DNA from 3 places in the Paenibacillus sp. D51F genome. Region 3 is predicted to be linked to each of the others. Evidence: predicted binding sites of a transcription regulator. Region 3 holds the regulator's gene; each other region holds the start of a gene.
The links. The regulator Rex, encoded in region 3, represses fermentation and respiration genes when NADH is low (regulators of the CRP and FNR family bind a similar motif). The targets are predictions, from matches to a motif close to TTGTGAAATATTTCACAA.

Region 1: ACLBWT_RS10985 (DUF1641 domain-containing protein) is a predicted target of Rex. The motif match lies at 3,259-3,276, and genes of this name have one in related genera.
Region 2: nadA (quinolinate synthase NadA) is a predicted target of Rex. The motif match lies at 5,681-5,698, and genes of this name have one in related genera.

Annotation. Positions count from the first base shown of each region.
Region 1 covers NZ_JBKFAO010000005.1:49,895-57,959, forward strand. The annotation lists gene ACLBWT_RS10970 (MFS transporter) at 1-624, opposite strand, end outside; gene ACLBWT_RS10975 (CsbD family protein) at 972-1,145, opposite strand; gene ACLBWT_RS10980 (NAD(P)/FAD-dependent oxidoreductase) at 1,407-2,585, opposite strand; gene ACLBWT_RS10985 (DUF1641 domain-containing protein) at 2,637-3,077, opposite strand; gene ACLBWT_RS10990 (hypothetical protein) at 3,652-4,143, opposite strand; gene ACLBWT_RS10995 (ParM/StbA family protein) at 4,172-5,374, opposite strand; gene ACLBWT_RS11000 (NAD(P)/FAD-dependent oxidoreductase) at 5,979-7,262, shown strand; gene ACLBWT_RS11005 (AAA family ATPase) at 7,356-8,018, opposite strand.
Region 2 covers NZ_JBKFAO010000018.1:44,261-52,325, reverse strand. The annotation lists gene ACLBWT_RS21600 (foldase protein PrsA) at 1-273, opposite strand, end outside; gene hslO (Hsp33 family molecular chaperone HslO) at 289-1,206, opposite strand; gene ACLBWT_RS21590 (type III pantothenate kinase) at 1,314-2,090, opposite strand; gene nadC (carboxylating nicotinate-nucleotide diphosphorylase) at 2,094-2,990, opposite strand; gene nadB (L-aspartate oxidase) at 2,971-4,596, opposite strand; gene nadA (quinolinate synthase NadA) at 4,633-5,571, opposite strand; gene ACLBWT_RS21570 (ABC transporter permease) at 5,989-6,945, opposite strand; gene ACLBWT_RS21565 (ABC transporter permease) at 6,946-8,028, opposite strand; gene ACLBWT_RS21560 (ABC transporter ATP-binding protein) at 8,045-8,065, opposite strand, start outside.
Region 3 covers NZ_JBKFAO010000002.1:49,924-57,988, reverse strand. The annotation lists gene panC (pantoate--beta-alanine ligase) at 1-809, shown strand, start outside; gene panD (aspartate 1-decarboxylase) at 826-1,209, shown strand; gene ACLBWT_RS03700 (hypothetical protein) at 1,354-2,193, shown strand; gene dinG (ATP-dependent DNA helicase DinG) at 2,212-5,076, shown strand; gene ACLBWT_RS03690 (redox-sensing transcriptional repressor Rex) at 5,073-5,732, shown strand; gene ACLBWT_RS03685 (amidohydrolase) at 5,713-7,011, shown strand; gene ACLBWT_RS03680 (cell wall elongation regulator TseB-like domain-containing protein) at 7,011-7,532, shown strand; gene ACLBWT_RS03675 (hypothetical protein) at 7,688-8,065, shown strand, end outside.

The DNA.
Region 1 (8,065 bases), on a different contig from region 3:
TCTCATATTGAGGGAGGAGAGCGGCTGCTTGCCGTTCGGCAGCGTCACCTCGACGGGCAGCTTCAGCGAGCGGACAAGGAGAGCCGTAAGCAGGAAACCGACCGTATCGATAATGACCGCGCCCATAATGCCGACGGTATGGTACACAAAGGCTCCTATACCCGTTCCGAAAAGCATGAACACTCCGAATACGGATTGGTTCAGTCCCGAGGCCTTCACGTACTGGTCTTCCTTCAGAATGCCTTGAATCATCGCTGTTTCGGCAGGGGCATAGAACTTGGTCACACCGGCCCGAACGAATAGGATCAGGAAGATGATCGGCAGCCACACCCCAGCAGCCAAAGCCCCCAGCATGCAGAGCGACAATCCGGTGCGGATCCATCCGGTATTCTCTGCGATCTTCTTGCGGTCAAAGCGGTCTGCGAGCACTCCGATAAACAGAAAAACGAAGACGGTAGGCGCGGAGTAGAGCATTTCAGCGATGGAAGCATAAGCGGGCTGGGAGGAAAACCGATCGAGCATATAAAAGGCGAACGCCATCGCTCCGATTGTAGAAGCCAGCTGAGAGCAGACTGTAGCGAGAAACAGGCGCATGAACACCCCGTTGCGAATCAAGTCCTTCAAGGCAGGTCATCCTTTCGGTTCCATAATTTAGTTGTCAATTGACCTCATTATAGAACCCGGCAGAGTCGTCTCCCAGCGGCGTGAGATGGAACTGCGCCTCCTCCCGCAGACGGAGCGCCCGCTCCTCCTGCGGATCTCCCAAGCGACGGTAAGTCCATAATAGCGGCTGTTTCTCCTAGGATCCGTTCAAGAAGTCAGGATGCTCTGCATGAGCCGGCCTGGAATTCCAGCTCAACCCCACGCCAAACTCCAAGCATAATAGATAATCTTAGGCGAGAAAGGTTGTCTGCATGCAAAAAAAAGACCCCTGCTCCATTTGGAGGCAAGGATCTTTGCTCGCTTCATCTTCAATGCCGGTCTTTGAACTCTCCGACCTTTTCCTGGACTTCGCCTTTGGCTTTATCCAGCTTCCCTTCCGCTTGAAGCTTGTGGTTGTCGGTAGCGTTGCCCCATTGGTCCTTGGCTTCGCCTTTCACCTTGTTGACTGTGCCCTTCACTTTATCGCTAAGTCCGTCTGCCATGGTTATCGCTCCTTTTCCTGTTGTAGCGGTTATAGTGCTCTTTACCCGCCATCACCCCAGGTTAAACGGAGATAAAAATCCGTGGCGGCCTGCAAGGAAGATAACAAGCTCCCGACTTGGCGCTGCATCCCGGTATTCCTCACATTGGGATGGGCATGCATTCGGCATCGTCCTTCCCGGGAATGAAAAAGAACCGCATGGAGGGCATCCATGCGGTTCTTCCATGCGGCATTATCCGGGTAGGCCCCGGATGCGCACGGATCAGTAAGCCAGGGAGAACAGGCCGTTGATATGCGACAGGTAGCGGATGTTGGAAGCTTCCTTCATCAGCGTTGCCGGCAAGCCTTTGAGGCGGGTCTGGTTGCCGCCGATCGTGCCGATCGCGTCCTTGCGGCCGAGCGAACCGAGCGTGCCGGAGAAGACCGGGGAGAACGAGTCTAGCTGATGGCCGTTGAAGTAAGCATAGATGTTGGCGCCGATGAGCTCGCCCATCTGCCAAGCCAGCTGAGCCGTAGGAGGGAACGGACGTCCTTCCGGACCCATGACTACAGCGCTGTCTCCGGCGATGAATACATCCGGATGCGAGGTGGACTGCAGGCCTTCCGTAACCGTGGCGCGGCCGCGGTTGACTTCGATGCCGGAGTTGGCCACGACTGCCGTGCCTTGCACGCCGCCCGTCCAGATGACCGTGCTCGATTCGATCGTGCTGCCGTCCTTCAAGGAAACGGTCGTGCCTTTCATTTCCGTGATCGGCAGGCCGGTTTTGAACACGACGCCGCGCTTCTCGAGGGAAGTCGTCGCACGCTCGACCAGCTCGGCCGGGAAGCCAGGTAGGATCGTAGGAGCTGCCTCGACGCAGTACAGGGATACTTCGTCATAGCTGATGCCGTGTTTTTTCACGAGGCCGGGCAGCATGTCGGCGAATTCGCCCACAAGCTCGATGCCCGTCAGGCCGCCGCCGCCGACGACGAAGGTCAGGTCGGCTTTGTTGCCGGACTGCTTGTACTTCGCCACGGAAGCTTCGACATGGGCTTTCAGCTTGTTCGCGTCTGCAACGGATTTCAGCGTGAAGCTGTGCTCCTGCAGGCCTGGAATGCCGAAGAATGCCGTCTCGCTGCCCAGTGCGACAACAAGCGCATCGTAGGAAAGAGTCGTGCCGGTAGACAGCTTCACTTGCTTCTCGTCCGGCTTGATTTCTGCGACTTCGCCGATTTTCAGGTCGATGTCTTTGCCGCGCAGCAGCTTGTCCAGCGGAAGCGCCACATTGCCTTCGGACAGGTTGCCGACGGCAAGACGGTGCAGCTCGGTGATGATTTGGTGCGCGTTGATCCGGTTGACAACGGTAATCTGGGCTTCCTGCGGCGTAAAGTGCGTGCGTGCCGTCGTAGCGGCCAGCAGGCCGCCGTAGCCGCCGCCCAGGATAAGAATATGCTTCGCCATGTTCATCCTCCGTTCACGTTCTATGCAGCCTCCCCGCGGGGAGTGCGCGGGTTAGTTTTGGTTTTTCTGCTTTTCGCCGAGATTGTCCAGGAATGCCTGCGTGAAGCGCAGCGTGCGCTGGACGTTCGGGTCCTTAAGCATGCGCAGCAGGCCGAAGAGGCCTACGCTGGAAGACTCGTGGCTGACTTGGTCGCCGGCTTCGATAGCCGCTTGAGCGACTGTCTTGGTCTTGTCGACGATCGGCTTCACCATCTCGCCGAGACCGCCTCCGAAGTCGTTGATGAGCACTTTGTCCGTCGCGAGCGACTTGGCTACATCGTAGGATTTGGTCATGAGCGTGACGATTTCGGCCAGCTTCGGAAGATTATCCACAAGTACCGTAAGGGACTCCTGAACTTCCGGCTTCATGAGCTGGTCGAGGATATCGCGCTGCTGTACCGCCGCGGATGGCTCTTGAGTCGCCACCGCTTGAGTTGGTTGGTTTTCGGACATGGAATTACTTCCTCCTTTGCTCTGGAAATGCGGTTCCGTCCCTCGGTTGTCCGCGATTCCTTGCGTCCGCTGCTGTCAACTTCCGCAGGGTCGCGGCCGAGGGCGGGGACGTTGTCATCATGCGCACAGCGAATGGGAGCAGCCTCGTTGCGGAATAATACGATCTCAGGCAAGTCTGAGTTTGTACCAAAATTCACATATCAGTCCAAGCCTTGAAAAATGTTATTGCGCAAAAAAACGGCCGCTTCCAGCCTGGGCACCGAGAAAACGTCGAGTGAGTCAAAGACTACCTTATCGTTGTCGGCCAGGCGGTCGGCACGGAACTTCTACCGATAGTTTACAACTTAACGGCTGCAACTGCAAAAGAAAATTACGGGTACGCTCTTATTATGGCGCAATATTGCCTACTCATGTCTGAATTACCAACAAGGGCCGGTCGTTGTGCCTGATCAATCCGCGGAGCACGGTCCGGATTGGATGGAATCTGCGGATTTCAGTCCATAAGGAAATCATTCCTATGGGCAAAAAAATCCCCGGGACCGCTCCGCTGATGGGAGCTGCCCCGGGGACCTGCTTACATCCAGCTGTCGATATCGTCGTCGTCGATATCGTCTTCCGCCGCCGCGGCTTGCTCGGCGCCGGGCTCCTGCTCGGCCGGGCTCGGCTCCGGCTGCGGTGCTTCGCCGACGGCTGCCGGCTCCTCCGCCTCCGTTGCCGGCTCTTCCGCCTCCGTTGCCGGAAGCTCTCCGGCAACGGGCGCTTCGGCTTCGGCCGCCGCCGCACTCTCGCGTCGACCTGCGCCGGCTTCCTCGGCTGCCGCCGGAACAACCGCCAGCGCGGCCGCCGTGCCAATGCCCGCTCCGCTTCCGGCGACCAAGGTTCCCCTCTCGGCCGGAATGAGCAGCTGCAGATTCCGCACGCCATGCTCGCGGATCTCGTTTTCAACCAGATAACGGATTGAATCCATCAGATTGGACTGGCCGTTGATCCATTCCATCACATCGGGGGATTCGTTCTTTTTCGTTTTCAGGCTGATATTCTCTCCGGGCTGCTTGATCTTCTTCACCCGGCTTCACCCCCTGTACCCTTCTCGCCTATGCCGGCTGCTTAGGACCTTTCGACTTGAGCGCTTCGAAGATCTTGCCGCGCACGAAGGCGTCCAATCCCTCGGCATTCATCGTGACGGCATGCTCGGCCGGTATGTACAGAAGCTTGATCTCGCGCTCCTCGCACAGCTCCTCAAGCATCGGCTGCAGAATCGGCTTCATCAGGACGCTGCCGCCGCCGTACACGCAGATGACGTCGATCTCGTTGCGTGCCTTGGTCAGCTGCTTGCGGATGTTCTGCACGATGTGGCGGGCTTGTCCTTCCAGCGGACGGCGCAGCGTCTGGATGGCCCGGCTATGGTACTTGTGCGCCGGGTTCTTGATGACGTCGCTGAAGAACTGGCGCGGGCTGTCCGGCAGATGCACGAGGCGGTTGAAGTCGTCCAGCGCTTCCTCGATCGCATAGCCGGCGCCATGATGGCTGCCGTGCACGAATTGGCGCAGGAACTTGTTGCCCTCGGTAATCGGATATTCCGTCGATCCGTCGCCGATATCCGTATGAAGGACTCGCTTGTCCTTGAAATAAGCCCCCGTGAACTTCTCTCCGAGCTCGTACCGGTCCACGAATTCCTGGAAGATATCGCCGGAGCGCCAGTTGCCTTCGCGGTCCTTCTGCAAGGCGAACACGACCGGCGTCGCTTCCGGAATCGCCTTGACGTATTCGAAGTCGATGGATACCGGAACGCGAACCTTGTTCAGGTGAACGGTAACGCGATGGGTCCCTTCCATGAACTTCGCTTCGAACTTGGCTGCCGTCTCGTCGGTATGCTGAGTGACCGGCAGAGCCGTAGCCATGTCGACCGTCGCCTCTACAGGCTCCGTCGGAACGCCCTTCGCTTCGTCATAGGCACGCTGAACCGCTACGGCCGCTACCTGTGCCAATGTATTGATGATCGGCAGATCCATGTCGCTCTTGTTGTCGATGCCGATCTGCAGGTTCTCCAGCAGCTCGCCGCTCATCAAGGCGAACTTGCCGATATAGTACATCCCGGGGCGAGCCGCGGGCGAATCGATGGTGACGATCAGCTGGTCCTGCAGGTTGCGGATGAAGCTTTCCGGCGGAAGCTCGTCGCTCCATGGAAGCTTGTCCACCCGGCAGCACACGTTCGGCTGGCGGATCATTTTGCCGTCGACGAACAGGTCATGCTCGCTGTTGCCGTTGTCGTTGCCTACTTGAAAATGTACCTTCATCTTGTCTCCTCCTTCGCTCTCCGCAATGCCGCGGAGGCTGTGCTAGCATGGGATGATTCCTTCACCAAAAACGCAGGATTCCCGCCACTTCGAGGCTGATTGACGCTGATTCTCCAAATCAAAATTACGAAGAATTGCCAAAAACAAATGCGGCTCGTGATGGTGATACCCAGTAATATAGTTCGACGCGTCGTGGAGCATTTCCTTCCGTCGTCCAATAATTACCTTTGTTGCACCTGCGTCCTCCGGGAGGCTGCCCCGTAAAAGATATCCTACTCCCTCTACCGGACCCGCAAAATGAGAACAAGAAGGACAAGCACGTAAAGAAAGCCAACCAGCACACCGGCAACGTTCTCCATGCTCCCGTCCTCCAATTCCGCCATCCCGGCCGGCAGTCGCACGCTCGGAGCTCGTCCTTATCCCAGGCTTACCAAGTATAACCTACCTGCTGTGTCGAAGTAAGGGGAACGATGGCCCTGGGACGGAATATCCGGCTTCGCCGGAAGCGAAGAGCAGACGGCGCCGCAGGTTCCAAATCCCTGGTTCAACTCCTCGCGGGGCAGGTTAAGCCAATACTAACAAAGCCTCACGGGAGGAAATACAGATGGACAAGCAGCCTGCGCGCAAGCTACATGACGGTACTCTTTACTGGCCTTCGACGCTGGATCGGCGGGATGAGCTGGGACAGTACCCTTCGTTGTCGGAAAAGCTCGTTACCCGGGTTGCCGTCATCGGCGGCGGAATGACCGGGGCAATCATCGGAGCTTCCCTTGCGGAAGCCGGCATCCCGGCCGTCATCCTGGAGGGCAGGCGCGCCGCCGCGGCGAGCACCGCCGCGAGCACCGGGCTGCTTCAGTTTTCCAACGATATCATGATGAGCGAGCTGGCGGACCGATATGGCGGCCAGGCGGCGGTCCGGTTCTATGAGCAGTGCCGGGGCGCGGTAGGCTCGCTCGGCCGGCTGGCCGCCGCTGCAGGCCAATGGAACGACGGATTCCGGCCGGCTTCGAGCCTCTACGCCGCATCATTGGAGACAGATGAAGCCAAGCTGATGCGGGAGTTCCGGATGCTGGAGAAAAACGGATTTCCCGTCGTCTGGGGCGCTCCTGCAGCCATTCCTTCCAGCGTCGCGGAGGCTTTTCCCGCCAGCATGACGACTTATGGCGACGCTCTTGCCAATCCGCCCCGGCTCGCGAGGGCGCTGCTGAGGATGGCGTCGGACAATGGCGTCCCCATCTTCGAGCAGTCCCCTGTCCGCGAGGTGCGCCGGCGCGGCGGCAGCTGGGTCATCAGCGCGGGGGACGGAGAAGTCGCTGCCAGCCATATTGTCGTGGCCACCGGTTATATCCCGGGCATCAGCGCAGCCTCGGAGCTGAAGCCGATCCTTCGCCGGACCTATGCCCTGGCTACCCGGCCGGGCAGCGTCCCGCCGGGCTGGCCGGAGGACAGCATGGTATGGGAAACGGCGCGGCCTTACTTCTACTTCCGGACGACGCCCGACGGGCGGATCGTAGCCGGGGGCCTGGACGAGGACCGTCCGGACCCGGCAGGAGACGAGACGTTCCTGCGCGACCGCTCCGACAAGCTGATCGCCGATCTGAAGCGCTACTTCCCGGATGCCGAATTCGAAGCGGAGTACGCCTGGTGCGGCACATTCGGCGAGTCGGCGGACGATCTTCCGTTCATCGGGGAAGACAAGGAGCAGCCGGGCATCTTCCACTCGATGGGCTGCGGCGGCAACGGCACGGTCTACAGCTCGCTGGCGGCCTCGATGCTGCAGGCCGCCCTGTCCGGGGAGAAGCATCCGCTGGCGGAGATTCTGAATCCTCGCCGCCTGATCCGTCAGGGCGATGACAGCGGCAAGGGCGGGCGCTCGCTGCTCGCTTAAAGGAAGCAAAGGACTGCGGCCCCGTCGGGGATGCGGTCCTTTTTTGCCGCTTGCAGCGCCGGCTCTCCACTCTGCCCGGGCATGGTCAAGCGGTCATTTCTTGCCCATCCCCTTCTGCCATCGGAGATGGCGCAGCTGTGTCCGCAGCCGGCTCCAAGCCCCGGACGCTCCGCCGCTGCGCGGAAGCAGCTCAAGGCCGGCGAGCGCCGCGATCCCCTCCGCCGTCTCGGCTACGCTCCAATGCTCGGTATCCAGCTGCTCGGCGAAAGCATCCTGCTTCAGATCGCGCACGCAGCGTCCGATCTGCGCCGCAGCCCAGGAACGGCGGCCTTCGCCCCGGGAGCGCAGCCGGCGAAGCAGCTCTCCTTCGGAAGCGAGCAGCGCATAGTGGCGCAGATCCCTCCCGTCGCTTCGCAGCCTGCCCGCGATCTCTGCGAATTTGAGCGGATCCGTCACCGTCATCGGCACGAGCAGCACGCCGTCGTGGCGATCGGTCAGATAGGACAGCATGTCGTAATTGATGCTTCTCCATAGCGCGAACTCCTGGAAGTCCCCCTTTTGCAGGGAATCGGGCATGTTGGCCCTGATGTAATAGCCGGCATTTTCCGGATCGAAGACGTAGGAGCCCGGAATTCTGCGATGCAGCTCCCAGGCGGTCTGCGTCTTGCCGGATCCGAAAGCCCCGTTGATCCAGACGATCCGGCAGCCGCGGAACCCGCTATGGTCAACTCCCATTTTTTCCGGCTCATTCTCCATCCTTCAACCCTTCCTTTATTCTCCAATTGTGATAGTCTTGAAGCTAT
Region 2 (8,065 bases), on a different contig from region 3:
GCTCTCCTGGTCCAGCGCGCTGCGCAGCATCAGCATCCTCAGCACGCTGTCTCCGTACTGCTGCTTGAGATGCTCCACCCAGTCCGAATTCCGGATGGACTGGTCCCCGACGACAGCCGCTTCGCCGTCCGAGCCTCCGGCTCCCGCTCCAGGCATGTCGCCCGATGCAGGAGCCGACTCGGGAAGCTGCTGGAGGACAACGAAAACGGCGAGCACGATCATGCAGACCGCCTGCAAGCCGATGATTCCCTTGAGCATTTTGTCCTTGCCCATATCTCCAGTCTTCCCTTACCCGTTCTTGCCGGCGGTGGCTTCTTGAAGCAGCCTTTCCAGATGAGGCTTGTCGAACGTGTAGGCCTCGTTGCAGAAGTGGCAGACGACCTCCGCCGACCCTTCCTCTTCGATCAAGTTCCTCAGCTCGGCCTCGCCCATGCTGATCAGCGTCTGCTCCACCTTTTCCGGAGAGCATTGGCAGACGAACCTCACGTCCATCGTCTCATGCACAGTCAGCTCGTCGCCGACGACCCACCGCAGAATTTCTTCCGGGGTCTCTCCCTGATCCAGAAGGGCCGTGACATGCGGCAGTCCGCCCAGAGCCGTCTCGAGCCGCTCGATCTCCTCATCGGTCAAGCCCGGCAGCAGCTGGAGAATGAAGCCTCCTGCATGCAGGACCCTTCCGTCCACGTCCACCAGCACGCCCACTCCGACCGCCGAAGGCGTCTGCTCGGAGGAAGCGAAGTAATAGGTGAAATCCTCGCCCAGCTCGCCGGAGACGATCGGAACGCTGCCGCGATAAGGCTCCTTGAGGCCTAGATCCTTGGTGACATGGACGAAGCCCGTCGTACCGACGACGCCTGCCACATCGAGCTTGCCGAGCGAATTGCTCGGCACATGCGCCTCCGGATTGTCGACATAACCGCGCACCTCGCCCTTGGCGTTGGCATCCACGACGATCTGGCCGATCGGACCGTCGCCTTTGACCTGAAGCGTCAGCTTCTCCTCGCCCTTGAGCATCATGCCCATCATCGACCCGATCGTCGCTGTGCGTCCCAGCGCTGCGGAAGCGGTCGGGTAGGTTCCGTGACGCCGCTGCAGCTCGCCGACCAGCTCGGTCGTGCGCGCCGCGAATACGCGGACTTTGCCGCCCCATGCCGTTCCCCGGACGAGATAGTCGCCCTCGCGGGCTCCTTCCTTGTAATCGCTCATCAATGAATCCCTCCTTGTCCTCTATTGGTTTCTTCATTGCCGTTGATGCTCAAGATTTCAGCCTATCTCACTTGCTCCTATTTAAATTTGCTCGTTCTCCGACTTTATTAACCATGCTGGTCCTGGTTGCGCTCATAAATGATGCGCAGCCCTTCGAGCGTGAGCAGCTGGTCCACCTTCTCGATCGTCTCCGATTCCTCCGCGATCATGTCGGCCAGGCCGCCCGTCGCGATGACGCGCGGGTCGGTTCCGAACTCCTGGCGGATCCGGCGGACGATGCCGTCCACCTGTCCGGCATAGCCGAAAATGATGCCGGCCTGCATCGAAGTCACCGGATTGCGGCCGATGACGCTGCGCGGCCGGACAAGCTCGATGCGCGGCAGCTTGGCCGCTTTCTGATAAAGCGCTTCCGTCGAGATGCCGATGCCCGGCACGATGGCGCCGCCCAGATAAGCGCCGCTCGGATCGATATAATCGAACGTCGTCGCCGTCCCGAAGTCGACGACGATGAGCGGCGAGCCGTATTTCTCGATTCCGGCGACAGAATTCACGATGCGGTCCGCACCGACCTCGCGCGGATTCTCGTACCGGATGTTGAGTCCCGTCTTGATGCCGGGACCGATGACGAGAGGGGAGTGCCGAAGGTAGTTGACCGACAGCTGCTCCAGCGTCCTCATGAGCGGCGGCACGACCGAGGAGACGACGACTCCGTCGATGGCATCGATGGAGATGCCGGCGAATTGGAAGAAGTTGTACACCATCATGCCGTACTCGTCGCTCGTCGCCGAGCGGTTGGTGCTCATGCGCCAGTGATGGAGCAGCTCCTGTCCGCGATAGATGCCGAGCACGATGTTCGTATTGCCTACGTCAATGACGACAATCACGGATTACGACCTCCCCTTCTTGCCGCCCAGGTCGAGGCTGATATCGAGAGCTTCGAACGAATACGTGAGGGCGCCGACGGAAATGATGTCCACGCCGGTCTCGGCGATGGCCCGGATCGTTTCCAGCCGCACTCCGCCCGAGGCTTCCGTCCGGACATGAGGAGAACGGCTCTTGACAAGACGAACGGCCTCCGCCATAAGCTCCGGCTTCATATTGTCGAGCATGATGATGTCCGCGCCGCAATCAAGGGCTTCGCCGACCTGCTCCATCGATTCCGTCTCAACCTCGATCTTCATCGTGTGCGGGATGGCGGAACGGGACGCGGTCACGGCCGCCGTGATGCCGCCGGCTCCCTTGATATGGTTGTCCTTGATCATGACGGCGTCGTACAAGCCGAAGCGGTGATTGGCGCCGCCGCCGACGCGGACGGCGTACTTCTCCAGCATCCGGTGGCCCGGAGTCGTCTTGCGGGTGTCGACCAGACGTGTCGGAAGCCCGTCCAGAATGTCGACGAAGCGGCTCGTTTTGGTCGCGATGCCCGACAAGCGCTGCATCAGATTGAGCGCGAGGCGCTCGCCCGTCAGAATGCTGTGCGTGCTGCCTTCTACTTCCGCGATGACCGTGCCGGCCGTTACCCGGTCTCCGTCCTGTACATGAGCCGTGAAGGCAAGGGAGGGATCGACGACAGAGAAGACGGTCTGCGCGACGGGCAGGCCGGCGATAATCCCGTCCTCCTTGACGTGGATGACGGCTTTCATGTTGCTGCCAGCCGGAATAGTCGTGCGGGTCGTCACATCCCCGGTGCCGATATCCTCGGCCAACCAGCTCTGGATGCTGTCCCGAAGACTTTTATCATAACCGCCGAGGCCTAGGCCGGCCTCAAATCGCTGATCCATCATATACCGATTCCTCCGTAATGCCCTGCACTCGGTGCAGAACCGTATGTTTGCGCCAATTGCGGTCATCCCGCTGAGGATGATCCACCCGGTAATGCGCGCCGCGGCTTTCCTCGCGTGCAGCCGCGGACTCTGCAGTCAGCATGGAGATGGTCAGCAGATTGGCGAACTCGAAATCTTCCCATTTGGCCATGACCGACGAAAGGAACGGCAATTGCCTCTTCAGCTCGACAAGCCCTTTGGCCAGGCTGTCCGAGCTGCGGCGCAAGCCGACATATCGGACCATGACCTTCTGCAGCTTGAGCCGCTTCTCCACGACCGCCTGTCTGGAGATGGCGCTATGCCCTTCCTTTTCTTCCCGTACATGAACCGCGCCCTCAAGCGGCGGCAGCTCCTCGATGCGGTGGATGATGCGGCGCCCGAACACGATCGCCTCCGACAGCGAGTTGCTCGCCAGCCGGTTCGCGCCATGCACGCCGGTCGAAGACACTTCGCCGCAGGCGAACAGGCGGGAGAGATTCGTCTCTCCGTTCAGATCCGTCTTGACGCCGCCCATCGTATAATGAGCCGCCGGAGCGACCGGAATCCAGTCCGTCGTCAGATCGAGGCCGTATTGCAGGCAGGTTTCGTAGATCGTCGGGAACCGGTGGCGAACCATCTCCTCCGACTCATGCGTCACGTCCAGATAGACGAATGTCGACCGCGTCTGCTCCAGCTCGCTGACGATGGCATTGGCCACGACGTCGCGCGGCGCCAGCTCCAGCTGCGGATGGTAGCGCTCCATGAAGCGGTCGCCGTGGATGTTGCGCAGAATCGCTCCTTCCCCGCGGACAGCCTCCGAGATGAGGAAGCGGGGCGCGCCCGGATAGCAAAGCGTCGTCGGATGGAACTGGATGAATTCCATGTCTCTTATGTAGGCTCCGGCACGGTAAGCCATCGCGACGCCGTCTCCGGTCGCCACTTCCGGATTGGTCGTATACCGGAACATCTGTCCCGTGCCGCCTGTGCACAGAATCGTCGCCTTGCCGCGGACGAATACCCGGCTGCCGTCCGGCTTCTGCACAAGGGCGCCGCAGCATTCATTGTCCCGCGTGATGAGGTCGATGGCGAAGTGGTCGTCCCACACTTCGATCCTCTCGGCGGACATCGCCTTCTCCGACAAGGCGCGGACGATCTCGAAGCCGGTCGCGTCGCCGTTGGCGTGCAGGATGCGCCGCTGGCTGTGCGCGCCCTCCTTCGTCAGGGCGAACTCCCCGTTCTCCAGGTCGAATTGGGTGCCCATGCCGATCAGGCTGCGCACGCCCTTGGGCCCTTCATGCACCAGCACCTCCACAGCGTCGCGATCGCATAGGCCGGCGCCGGCCACGAGCGTATCCTCCAGATGGAAGTCGGGAGAATCCTCGTCGGAGATGACGGCGGCAATGCCCCCCTGCGCGTAGCGCGTGTTGCTGTCCATGAGCGATTTCTTGGTGATCATCAGGACCGAATTGCGTTCGCTGGCCCGTATAGCGGTAAAAAGACCGGCAATGCCGGCCCCGATGACGATGACATCCTTCTCCACGACAGGCAGCTCGTCGAGATTCAGATCGACTAAATATCTAGGTATCATAGGTGCAAGCTCCTCCGGACATGGGAGTAGCGCATGCTACTTCACCAGCAGCATGCGCTCCAGGGACAGACGCGCCTTGTCGGCAACGGCATCCGGCACATAGATTTGCGGAGACATGTTTTCCAGGCAGCGCACAAGCTTCTTGAGGTTGTTGACCTTCATGTTGGGGCATACCAGGTATTTGGTCGCGAAATGGAACGTCTTATCCGGGCTGTCCAGACGAAGCTGGTAGCCGGTGCCGTCCTCGGTTCCGACGATGAATTCCTTATTGGGCGATTCCTTGCAATATTTGATGATGGCCGTCGTGCTTCCGACAAAATCGCCGAGCTCGACGACTTCCGGACGGCATTCGGGATGGACGACAAATTCCGCGTTCGGGTATTTGGCCTTCATCTCCTCGACGTCCTTGACGGTCAGCATGTCATGGGTATTGCAGTAGCCTTCCCAGATGATCATCTTCTTGTCGGTCTTCTGCTGGACATAATGGCCCAGGTTCTTGTCCGGCACCCAGATGATCTCGTCACTGTCGACCGAGTTGACGACCTTCACGGCGTTGGCCGACGTGCAGCAAATATCCGTCTCCGCCTTGATCTCGGCCGAAGAGTTGATATAGGTGACGACCTTCGCATTGGGATGCTGCGCCTTCAGCTTGCGCAGGCCCTCGACATTGACCATGTCGGCCATCGGGCAGCCGGCCCGCTCGTCGGGAATGATGACGGTCTTGCCCGGAGCCAGAATCTTGGCGCTCTCGCCCATGAAGTGGACGCCGCAGAATACGATCGTATCCGCGTCGGTTTCTGCCGCCTTTTGCGCCAGCAGGAACGAATCGCCCCGGAAATCGGCAACCTCTTGAATTTCATCCCTCTGATAATAGTGGGCGAGAATGATGGCGTTGCGTTCTTTCTTCAGCTGCAGCAGCCTCTCGCGCAGTTCCCGGTTCTGTTCCGCCTTGCGCTCCAGAGCCAAAGCTTCCACGTCGATCCATCTCCTTCAAAGTCCGTCACTGCCTTGCGTCGACGCAGGCGCGGACCCGTTATAGTATGCTCAACCATCCGGACATTCCATGCCGGATGCCCCTTTTAACTCGTGAAATGATTCACAATGTTGATAAGATGTGACGATTCAGTACCACCTAATTTACACCCCTGCTCCGAGGCTGTCAACCAAGGAATTTTGCTTGCGGAGCCGCGATTTTCAAGGATGACCGGCTGTCTGGAGCTTATAGGTCCCTTCGGTGAAAATGGGGGCAGAGAGCTCCATCGCTTCTGCGGCTGGAATCCTTTTTTTGACGCATGGCCAACATGGCCGTCCTCCTTGCTTTCTTGTTCTCTCCGTTTTCGAGGTTGTAAAAAAAGCCTCTTGCATATGAATGCAAGAGGCTGTGAGTCGATATTAACGCTTGCCGGGATCGTAAGGCTCTCCCGCCGCCGCCGGAGCACGGTTCTTGCCCGCCGCGAACGCGAGCAGCAGAAGCGTGAGCACGTAAGGCAGCATGTACAGGAACTCGTTCGGAATGGCCTTGGACCATTCGAACAGCTGGGCTTGGAACCGCAGAGCCTGGGCAAAGCCGAAGAACAAGGCCGCCCCTGCCGCGCCGATCGGATGCCAGCGCCCGAAGATGATCGCCGCGATCGCGATGAAGCCCTGGCCGCTGATTGTCGTGTGCGAGAAATCGTACGTCGTCGTCAGCGAGATCGCCGCGCCGCCGAGACCGGCGAACGCGCCGCTCAGCATGACGCCGATGTAGCGGTACTTCGTGACGCTGATGCCGACGGTGTCCGCCGCGCCCGGATGCTCGCCGACGGCGCGCAGGCGCAGGCCGAAGCGGGTCCGGTACAGGACGAACCAGCTCAGGAACACGAGCACGTAGCAGATGTACGTGGTCGGGTAGGCCTTGAACAGCGCTTCGCCGATGAACGGGATATCGGACAGGCCCGGAATGTTCCATTTGGTGAAGGCGATGCCGGTCAGGTTCTCCGACTGGCCCTGGCCGTCGAACAGGCTCTTGACCAGATAGATGGTCGCGCCCAGAGCAAGTATATTGATGACGACCCCGATAATGACCTGGTTGGCCTTCAGCGTGATGGAAGCCACCGCATGCAGCAGAGAGAAGATGACGCCGCAGACGACCGCCATGAGGAGGCCGAACCATGGCGAGCCGCCGCCGAAGCCCCATTCGCTGGAGAAATACGTGAACACGGCAGCGCTGAACGCGCCGACGATCATGAGGCCTTCAAGGCCGATGTTGACGACGCCGGAGCGCTCCGAGAAGATGCCGCCGAGCGCGGCCAGAATCAGGGCGGTCGAGAAGACCAGCGTCGTGTTGATCAACTGAGCCAAAAGATCCATTTACGCCGCCCCCTTCTTTTCTTCCCGCCGTTTTTTGAAGAACGGCTTGAGGAACCATTTGACGATGCCGTGGCTGGCTACGAAGAAGATGACCGAGCCGATGACGATCCGGATGATTTCGTTCGGAACCTCAAGCTCGAAGTTCATGCCTTGCGAGCCGTAGCTGAGGAAGCCGAACAGAATCGCGCCGAACACGATGCCGAACGGGTTGTTGCCGCCGAGCAGGGAAACGGCGATGCCGTCGAATCCGTAGCCTGGCTGCGCGTTCATGACCGCCATGGACTTGAACACGCCGAGAATCTCGAAGGCGCCGCCGAGACCGGCGAAAGCGCCGGAGATCATCATCGCCTTGACGATGCTGCCCTTGACGTTGATGCCCGCGTAGAAAGCGGCATCCGCGTTGTGGCCGCTGGCGCGAAGCTCGTACCCTTGACGGGTCTTCCAAAGAATGTAGTAGAAAATACCGGAGCAAAGCAGGGCGATGACCGTGCCCCAGTGGACGCGGGCATTGTCCATCAGAGCGGACAGCCAGTCGATGGATGCCGAAGCCGACGGCAGCACATCCTGGGAGCGGTTCTGCCCTTTCTCGATCATGACGACGCGAACCATGAAGTTCGCGAAGTAATAAGCGATCCAGTTCAGCATGATCGTCGAAATGACTTCGTTGATTCCGCGAGTCGCTTTGAGCCAGCCGGCAAGGCCCGACCAGATTGCGCCTGCGAGGCCGCCTGCCAGAACGGCCAGCGGAAGATGGATGAACCAAGGCAGATCGGTGTTGATGCCGACCCATGTGGCGGCCGTCATTCCCATGATGAACTGGCCTTCCGCGCCGATATTGAACAATCCCGCGCGGAACGCGAACGCAACCGACAAGCCGGTGAAAATGAGCGGCGTAACCTGGCGGATGGCTTCGCCGAAGTCATAGGTTGTCCCGAAAATTTTGACCAGCATCGCTTTATAGGCTTCGAAAGGGTTGAATCCGCCCATCCACATGACGATGGCGCCGACGATCAGGCCGAGAATGATGGCCAGAATCGGAACATAGGTGGACTGTTTCGTAAAGATTTGATTGAGACGCTGCATCCGTTGTCCTCCTGTCTCAGCCTGTATGGCCGGCGCC
Region 3 (8,065 bases):
CCATGCCGCAGCTCCAGGTCGGCCTCGTGCCGACGATGGGCTATCTCCATGACGGGCACGGCAGCCTGATCCGCCGCTCCGCGGCGGAAAACGGCTTGACGGTTCTGAGCATCTTCGTCAATCCGCTGCAGTTCGGGCCGAACGAGGATCTCGACCGCTATCCGCGCGACGAGGAACGCGATCTGCGCCTCGCGCGCCAGCAAGGCGCCGATATCGTCTTCATGCCGAACGTCGAGGAGATGTATCCGCGCAAGCCGCTGACGAGAGTGCTGGTCTCCGAAGTGACCGAAGCTCTTTGCGGCGCTTCCCGCCCCGGCCATTTCGACGGGGTCGGCACGGTTGTAAGCAAGCTGCTCAATCTGGTGAAGCCTCAGAAAGCCTACTTCGGGCTGAAGGACGCTCAGCAGGTGGCGGTCGTGCAGCAGATGGTCGACGATCTGAACTTCGACGTGGAGATCGTTCCTTGCCCGACGGTCAGAGAACAGGATGGATTGGCGCTGAGCTCGCGCAATGTCTACCTGACGCCGGAGCAGCGCCAGCAGGCGCTCGTGCTTTCCCGGACGCTGCGCGCCGCTGCGGACTGGGCCAAGGAGCCCGGCATGACGGCCGGCGATCTGGAAGCGCGGGTGAGGTCGGCCATCGCCGAAGCGCCGCTTGCCGCCATTGACTATGCGGAGCTGAGAAGCTATCCTTCATTGGAGGCCCTGCTTCCCGGCGGCAAGCTGGCGGACTTCGGACAGCCGATGCTGCTCGCGCTTGCGGTGAAGTTCGGCTCGACGAGGCTGATCGACAACGCTATACTCCACTGACAGGAGGTCAGGACTTATGTTCCGGACTATGATGAAATCCAAGCTGCACCGCGCGACGGTGACGGAAGCGAACCTGAACTATGTAGGAAGCATCACTATAGATGAAGCTCTGATGGAAAAGGCCGATCTCTGGGCGAACGAGAAAGTCCAGATCGTCAACAACAACAACGGGGCCCGGCTGGAGACGTATATCATTCCAGGTCCGCGGCATTCGGGCGTCATCTGCCTGAACGGAGCGGCAGCCCGTCTCGTGCAGCCCGGCGACAAGGTCATCATTATCTCCTATGCGGCCATGTCCGAAGAGGAAGCCCGCGCCTACAAGCCGAAGGTAGTCATTCTGGACGACCACAACCAGCCGGTCCAGGTTATGGATGAAGAAGTTCATGCCGTCATTATTTAATCCTTATCCTTACGTCTGAGGGAACTGTTCCGCAGGGTATACAAAAGGGCGCCAAAACACAGAATGAGGGTACCGGAGAGAGCTTGACCGGTCATTGCTTTCATTTGCATAGCCTTTATTCCCTGTGGAAGGCGGGTGTCCGGGATGTTTCAACAGCTGTTTGCCGTTATGAACGATATGCTGGACGACATCATGCTGCGTTACCCGCATTGCAGCTCCGAAGAACGCAAAGAAATGCTGGAGCAGCTGGCTCAGCTTCGAGGAATCAGCGACCAGTTTATTGAAGAATGGCTTCGCCTGGAAGAGAAGCTGGCGGATTTCCGCGAGGAATTCCCGGCAGCGGCGGCATCGGCCGGCATAACGGCCGGCTCATCCTTCCCATTGCCTGACAGCGCAGCCGCCGGAGGCGGGCAATCCGCTTCTGCCGCCGCTGTCGGAGCTTCAGACAGCCGGATCGCAGGCGCCGGCATGGTCACCGCGGCTACGAAGGAAGCTCCTGGCGGTCCGGCGATCGGCAGCGGTGCGGACATGGCGGCCAAGCCTCAGCAAGGCTCGTTCGCCATGGATGTGTCGGGCGACAATGTGGAGAGGATCGCCAAGGGCCAAGGATACTTCAAGCTCTTCATGTTTCCGCAGGCGGCCCGGCATTTCCAGAAAGCAGTGGAATGCTCGCCTGAATGCGATCTGGCCCGCATGTATTTGGCCATGACGCTGATGCATCTGCAGCAATGGAGCGATGCCGAGCTTCATTTCAAGCTGCTGGTCAGCCTTACGGACCACCCCCGCTGGCAGGCGATCGGATTCAATGCGCTCGGCTGCATACAGGCGGTGCGCCTCAACATGGACCATGCGGAGATGCTGTTCCGCCAGGCGCACAAAATCGATCCGGCCTTTGAGGATCCAATAACCAATCTCAAGTCATGCCGGCAGACTCCCGGGCCATTATCCCTTTATTTCGGGAGTGCGGAGCTGACTTGCCTGTGAGAGGAAGTTTTGCTTCGAATGATCTATGCCGTATTGGATTTAGAAACGACCGGAACAAGCAACGAGGATGAAATCATACAAGTCGGCCTTGTGCTGATGGACGAGGAGTTCAATGTCTTCCAGACACTGAACTCCTTTGTGCGCCCTAGCGGACCGATCCCAGCCTTCATCACCCAGCTTACCGGCATTGACGACGCCATGGTGGCGGATGCGCCCGAGCCCGACGATCTTCTGCTGGAGATGATTCCGCTGCTTCAGGATGCCGTGCTGATCGGCCATAATGTATCCTTCGATGCCGGTTTCCTTAATATGGCTCTCGACAGGGCAGGCTATTCGCCGTTCGACGGCAGAAAGCTCGATACCGTCGAACTTCTCCGCATGCTCTATCCTTCCCTGAGCTCCTATCAGCTCGGGGCTGTCTCCGAGCAGTTCGGCATCCGCCACGATCAGCATCATCGCGCGGACAGCGACGCGATGGCGACGGCGATCCTGTTCGCCGAATGCGTGAAGAAGCTGCGCGGCCTGCCGCTGCTGACGCTCCAGCGGTTCGTGATGCTGAGCGCCGACAACGATCTCGGGTGGATGCTGCGCGAGGAGCTGGCTCTACGGGAAGCGTCCACCGCTCTAGATACCGACAGCCACCGATATTTCCGCCAGTTCGCCATGAAGGCTGGAGAGTGGACGGAAGAGGAGCCGCCTCGCAACGAAGGAAACGACAAGCCGCTTGAAGGCGTCGGCTTCGAGGACTATCTGGAGCAGGTGCGGGAAGGCTTCACCGCCTTGTTCCCGGACTATGAGGAGCGCGAAGCCCAGCAGACGATGTTCCGCGAGGTGAACGACGCCTTCGAGAACAACCGGCATCTGCTGATTGAAGCCGGGACAGGCACGGGCAAATCGCTCGGCTACTTGATCCCTTCCCTTTACTTCGGCGTCAAGAACGAACGGAAGATTGTCGTCAGCACCCATACGATCAATCTGCAGGAGCAGCTCAGGCAGAGGGATTTGCCGCTGCTCAAGCAGGTGCTTCCTTTCGACTTCCGCGCCAGCGTGTTCAAGGGGAGAGGCAACTATATCTGCCTCCGCAAGTTCGAAACCAAAATCCAGTCGCTCGACTTCGCCGCAACGGCCGAGGAGCGGCAGACGGCGTCCCAGATGATCGTCTGGCTGGGCGAGACGGAGACGGGAGACCAGGAAGAGATCAACTTCGGCAATCGCGGAGGGGAATTCTGGAATACCGTATCGAGCGACGCCGATTCCTGCTTGAACCGGGCATGCCCGTGGTTTAAGCGCTGCTTCTATCACCGGGCCAAGCAGGAAGCGAATCTCGCCGACGTCATCATTACGAACCATTCGCTTTTATTTACCGATATTAGAGCCGATCACCGCCTTCTTCCGTCTTATGAGTATCTCGTCATCGACGAGGGGCATCAGGTGGAGGAAGTGGCCGGCAAGCATCTGGGACAGCAGCTGAGCTTCTACTCGTTCTTGAACCTGGCGAACCGGCTTGCCAAGGATTCGCGCAGCGGCCTGCTGCCGCAGCTCCGCTCCCACATCCAGGGGGAGAGCGAAGACGAAGTGCCCAAATGGACGGAGCAGCTGGACGAGATCATCCCGCGCTTCGGCTCGCTCAAGGACAGCTGGGAGACGGTATTCGAGCAGCTCCAGTCGCTGGCATCCGCCTCTTCCGGAGGAGGCCAGACCGAGACGGGGCAGAGCGTCCTTCGCCTCAAGCCGGGCAGCCTGCCGAGCCAGTGGGAGCCGATCCAGAACGAGGAAGGCATCTACTTCAAGGAAATGAACCGGACGATCAAGGTTCTTGACAAGATGCTCTCGGACATGAAGGACAAGCTGGACGATACGGTGCTGCAAGGCATGCTGACGGATCTGGCCGGAGCGGTCAAGGATGCCGGACGCATCCGGGACGAGCTGCGCTTGTTCGTGCGGGCGGACAAGCCGGAGATGGTGTACTGGATCGAGTCCAATCCTTCCGCGCGGACGAAGAGCATCCAGCTCAACACCGTACCGGCGGATGTCAGCGGGCAGATCCGGGAATATTTCTTCGACAGCAAGAAGAGCGTCGTCATCACGTCCGCTACGCTGAGCGTGCAGAAGTCGTTCCAATACGCCGCCGAGCAGCTGGGACTGAATATGGCGGACGAGCGCCGCTCGCGCACCGTGCTTCTGCCCTCGCCGTTCCATTACCGCTCCCAGGCGCTCGTCATGATTCCGCGGAACTTCCCGGCGGTCAAGGGAGCCGCGGCCGATCCGGCCTACCTCAGCGCCCTAGTCGCCTCCTTGTCGGAAGCGGCCCGCGAAACCGGAGGGCGGATGCTCGTTCTGTTTACAAGCTACCGGATGCTGAAGCAGGTGTACGATCCGCTGAAGGAAGCCCTCCAGGGCTCCGGCATTCAAGTGCTTGGGCAAGGGCTCGACAGCAGCAACCGCAGCAAGCTTACCCGCCGCTTCCGGCAGCAGCCCGAATCCGTGCTGCTCGGAACGAGCAGCTTCTGGGAAGGGGTCGACATTCCCGGCGACGCGCTCATCTGCCTGGCCATCGTCCGCCTGCCGTTCCAGCCGCCGAACCATCCGCTTCAAGAAGCGAAGGCGGAGATGCTTCAGGAATCCGGACAGAATCCGTTCATGAAGCTGTCCGTGCCGCAGGCGGTCATCCGCTTCAAGCAAGGGTTCGGACGGCTGATTCGAACTTCCCGGGACAAAGGGATCGTCCTTATTTACGATACGAGAGTCATCGAGACGTTTTATGGAAAACACTTCCTTTATTCGCTGCCTGGACCTAAAATTGAACATATGCATGCGGATCAGTTCGTTCCGAGAATGAGGGAATGGCTGTCCGAAGACTCCAAGGAGGCGGTCCGGCAATGAGCAAGCAGGGAAAAGCGATATCGGAGGCGGTCGTCCGCCGGCTCCCCGTTTATTTGCAAGTGCTGGGCGAGCTTCATGTGCGCGACGTGCAGACCGTCAGCTCGCAGGAGCTGGGCCTCAAGCTCGAGCTCAATCCGGCTCAGATCCGCAAGGACCTGGCCTATTTCGGGGAATTCGGACGCAAGGGCGTCGGGTATGACGTCAACTACCTGATCGAGAAGATCAGAGGCATCCTCAAGCTGGATCAAGTGATGCTTGTCGCGCTCGTAGGGGCCGGCAATCTGGGGCATGCCTTATGCAACTACAGCACTTATTTGAAGGACAATATGAAAATCACCGCGGTGTTCGATGCCAATCCGGCCAAGATCGGCACCCGGATCAACTCGCTCGAGGTGCAGCCGATCGAGCGGCTGCAGCAGGCCGTGCAGGAACAGGATATTCAGATCGGCATCATTACGGTGCCGGCAGCGGAGGCTCAGAACGTCGCGGACCGGTTCATCGCGGCCGGCGTCAAGGGGATCCTCAATTTTGCCCCGGTCGTGCTCAAGGCTCCGGAGAAGGTCCGGATCCATTATGCCGATTTTACGACCCAGCTGCTGAGCCTCGCCTATTACATGGATAAGGAAGGAACCGAACATGAGCAAATGGTGGATTGAAAACGGGACCTTCGTCACAATGGACGAAAGAAGTCCCGTACTGAAGGGACATATGGTCGTCGAGGACGGGCTGATCGCCTACATAGGGGAAGAACGCCCGGCCGATGCCGACGGGATCGGAGTCAAGATCGACGGCAGCCGCCTCGCGTTCATGCCGGGGCTGATCAACACGCACGGCCATGCGGCGATGTCGCTGCTTCGCGGTTATTCCGACGACGAGGCGCTGCAGACATGGCTGCAGGATTACATGTGGCCGATGGAAGCGAAGTTCCGGGACGAGGACGTCCGGTGGGGAACCTCGCTGGCCGTGCTGGAAATGCTCAAGTCGGGTACGACGACGTTCGTCGACATGTACGACCGGATGGATGAAGTCGCCAAAGTCGTCGAGCAGTCCGGCATGAGAGGCGTTCTGATGCGCGGAGCCATCGGGCTGTGCCCGGAAGACGTGCAGCTCCAGAAGCTGGATGAAGCGGTCCGGTTCGCCAAGGATTGGAACGGCCAGGCGGATGGCCGCATCATGACCATGATGAGCCCGCATGCTCCGTACACTTGTCCGCCCGCGTTCATCGAAAAATTCGTTCAGGCCGCGCATGATCTCGATCTTCCGATGCACACGCATATGTCGGAGACGGCAGCCGAAGTGGAGCAGAACGTCCGCGAGTACGGCCTGCGGCCTGTCGAGCATCTGGACAAGCTCGGCTTCTTCTCTCGTCCTGCATTTGTCGCCCATGCCGTCCATCTCACCGATGCGGAGATCGAGCTGCTTGCCGCCAGAGGCGCGGCCGTGTCGCATAACCCTGCCAGCAACCTCAAGCTTGCCAGCGGCGTCGCCCGCGTTCCGGATCTGCTCCGGGCCGGCGTCACCGTATCGCTCGGCACCGACAGCGCAGCCAGCAACAACAACCTCGACCTGTTCGACGAGATCCGGCTTGCGGCTCTGATCCACAAGGGAGTATCCGGCAATCCGACTGTCGTGCCGGCGGCCGAAGCGCTGAAGCTGGCTACTCTCGGCGGAGCCGCTACGATCCGCCAGCCGCGGCTCGGCGCGCTGCAAGCAGGGATGAAGGCTGATTTCATCGCGATCGACACGGATCAGCCGCATTTCTATCCTCAGTCCGATCTGGTCTCCCATCTTGCCTACAGCGGCTCCGGCCGCGATGTCGTCCACGTATGGGTGGACGGCATCCAAGTCGTCAAGAACGGCGTCAGCACGCTGCTTGACGAAGAGCGGATCAAGCATGAAGCCCAGGCCTGCTACGGCAGGCTGACGGGGAACTGATGGCGCGCCGGCGGCGCGGCCTCATGAGCAGGCGCGGCTGGACGCTGTGGATCTCCGCGCTTGTTGTACTGCTGCTCGTGTGTCTGCATGCCGAGTACCGGAGCTTCCAGCGTCCGATATGGGCTGCGCAGCTGCAGGCCGAGAAGCTCGCCCAGCAGAAGGCAGGACTCAAGGAAACCTCCTCGGCAGAGAAATACGTATGGGATGCGCCGGTATGGGTCGTCCGCGGCAAAAATGCCGAGGGACAGGAAGTAATCGCCTGGCTTCCCGAAAAAGGGGAGCCGCTTCTGCTGGACATGGCGTCAAGCCGCAAGGAAGGCGATATCCGCAGCATCTTCAAGCAGCGCGTTCCGGACGCCGACATCCATCATGTCCGGGCAGGCATGATCGGCGGACAGCCGGCATGGGAAGTGTTCTATACCCGCAAGCAGGGGCAAACCCGCTATTACTATGATTTCTATCGTTATCAGAACGGCGACTATATCACCACGTACTCGCTGACGACAAAAAAAGCTTCCTAAAGTTGTAACGATTACCGCCTCCTCTATGAATATCGATGTGATATACTCTTCGTATAGCAAATGTGATATACTAATCCGTATACGCATGAAGCAAAGTAGACGAAGAGGATGGCTTCAGTGCCGTCGCTTCGATTTTCATAAAGGGGGCTTTTGTTTTGATCAAAGTAAGGCTTGTGCCTTTTTTGACCACGATCGCCATTTCCGCAGCCTTGTTTTTCGGCGGCTGGTATGCCTATGACCAGGCCGTCGTGGAGCGTCCGCTGCAATCTGCAGTGGATTCGCTGCCGGGTGTCGTCTCTGCCGTCCCGACCCTTTCCAAAGACTCGTTGACCGTACGCCTGAAGCTGGGCGCCGGAGCAGATCTGCGGGGCATTCATGACCAGATTGCCGATCGCAGCGCCAAATGGCTTGAAGGACGCAAGCTCGTCATTACGGTCGATCAGAGCTCGCAGCCCAAGCTGGACTCCATCTGGACAAGCCAGCTGTTCACAGTCGCCGAAGCGATGGAGAACCGCCGCTATTCCGAAATACCG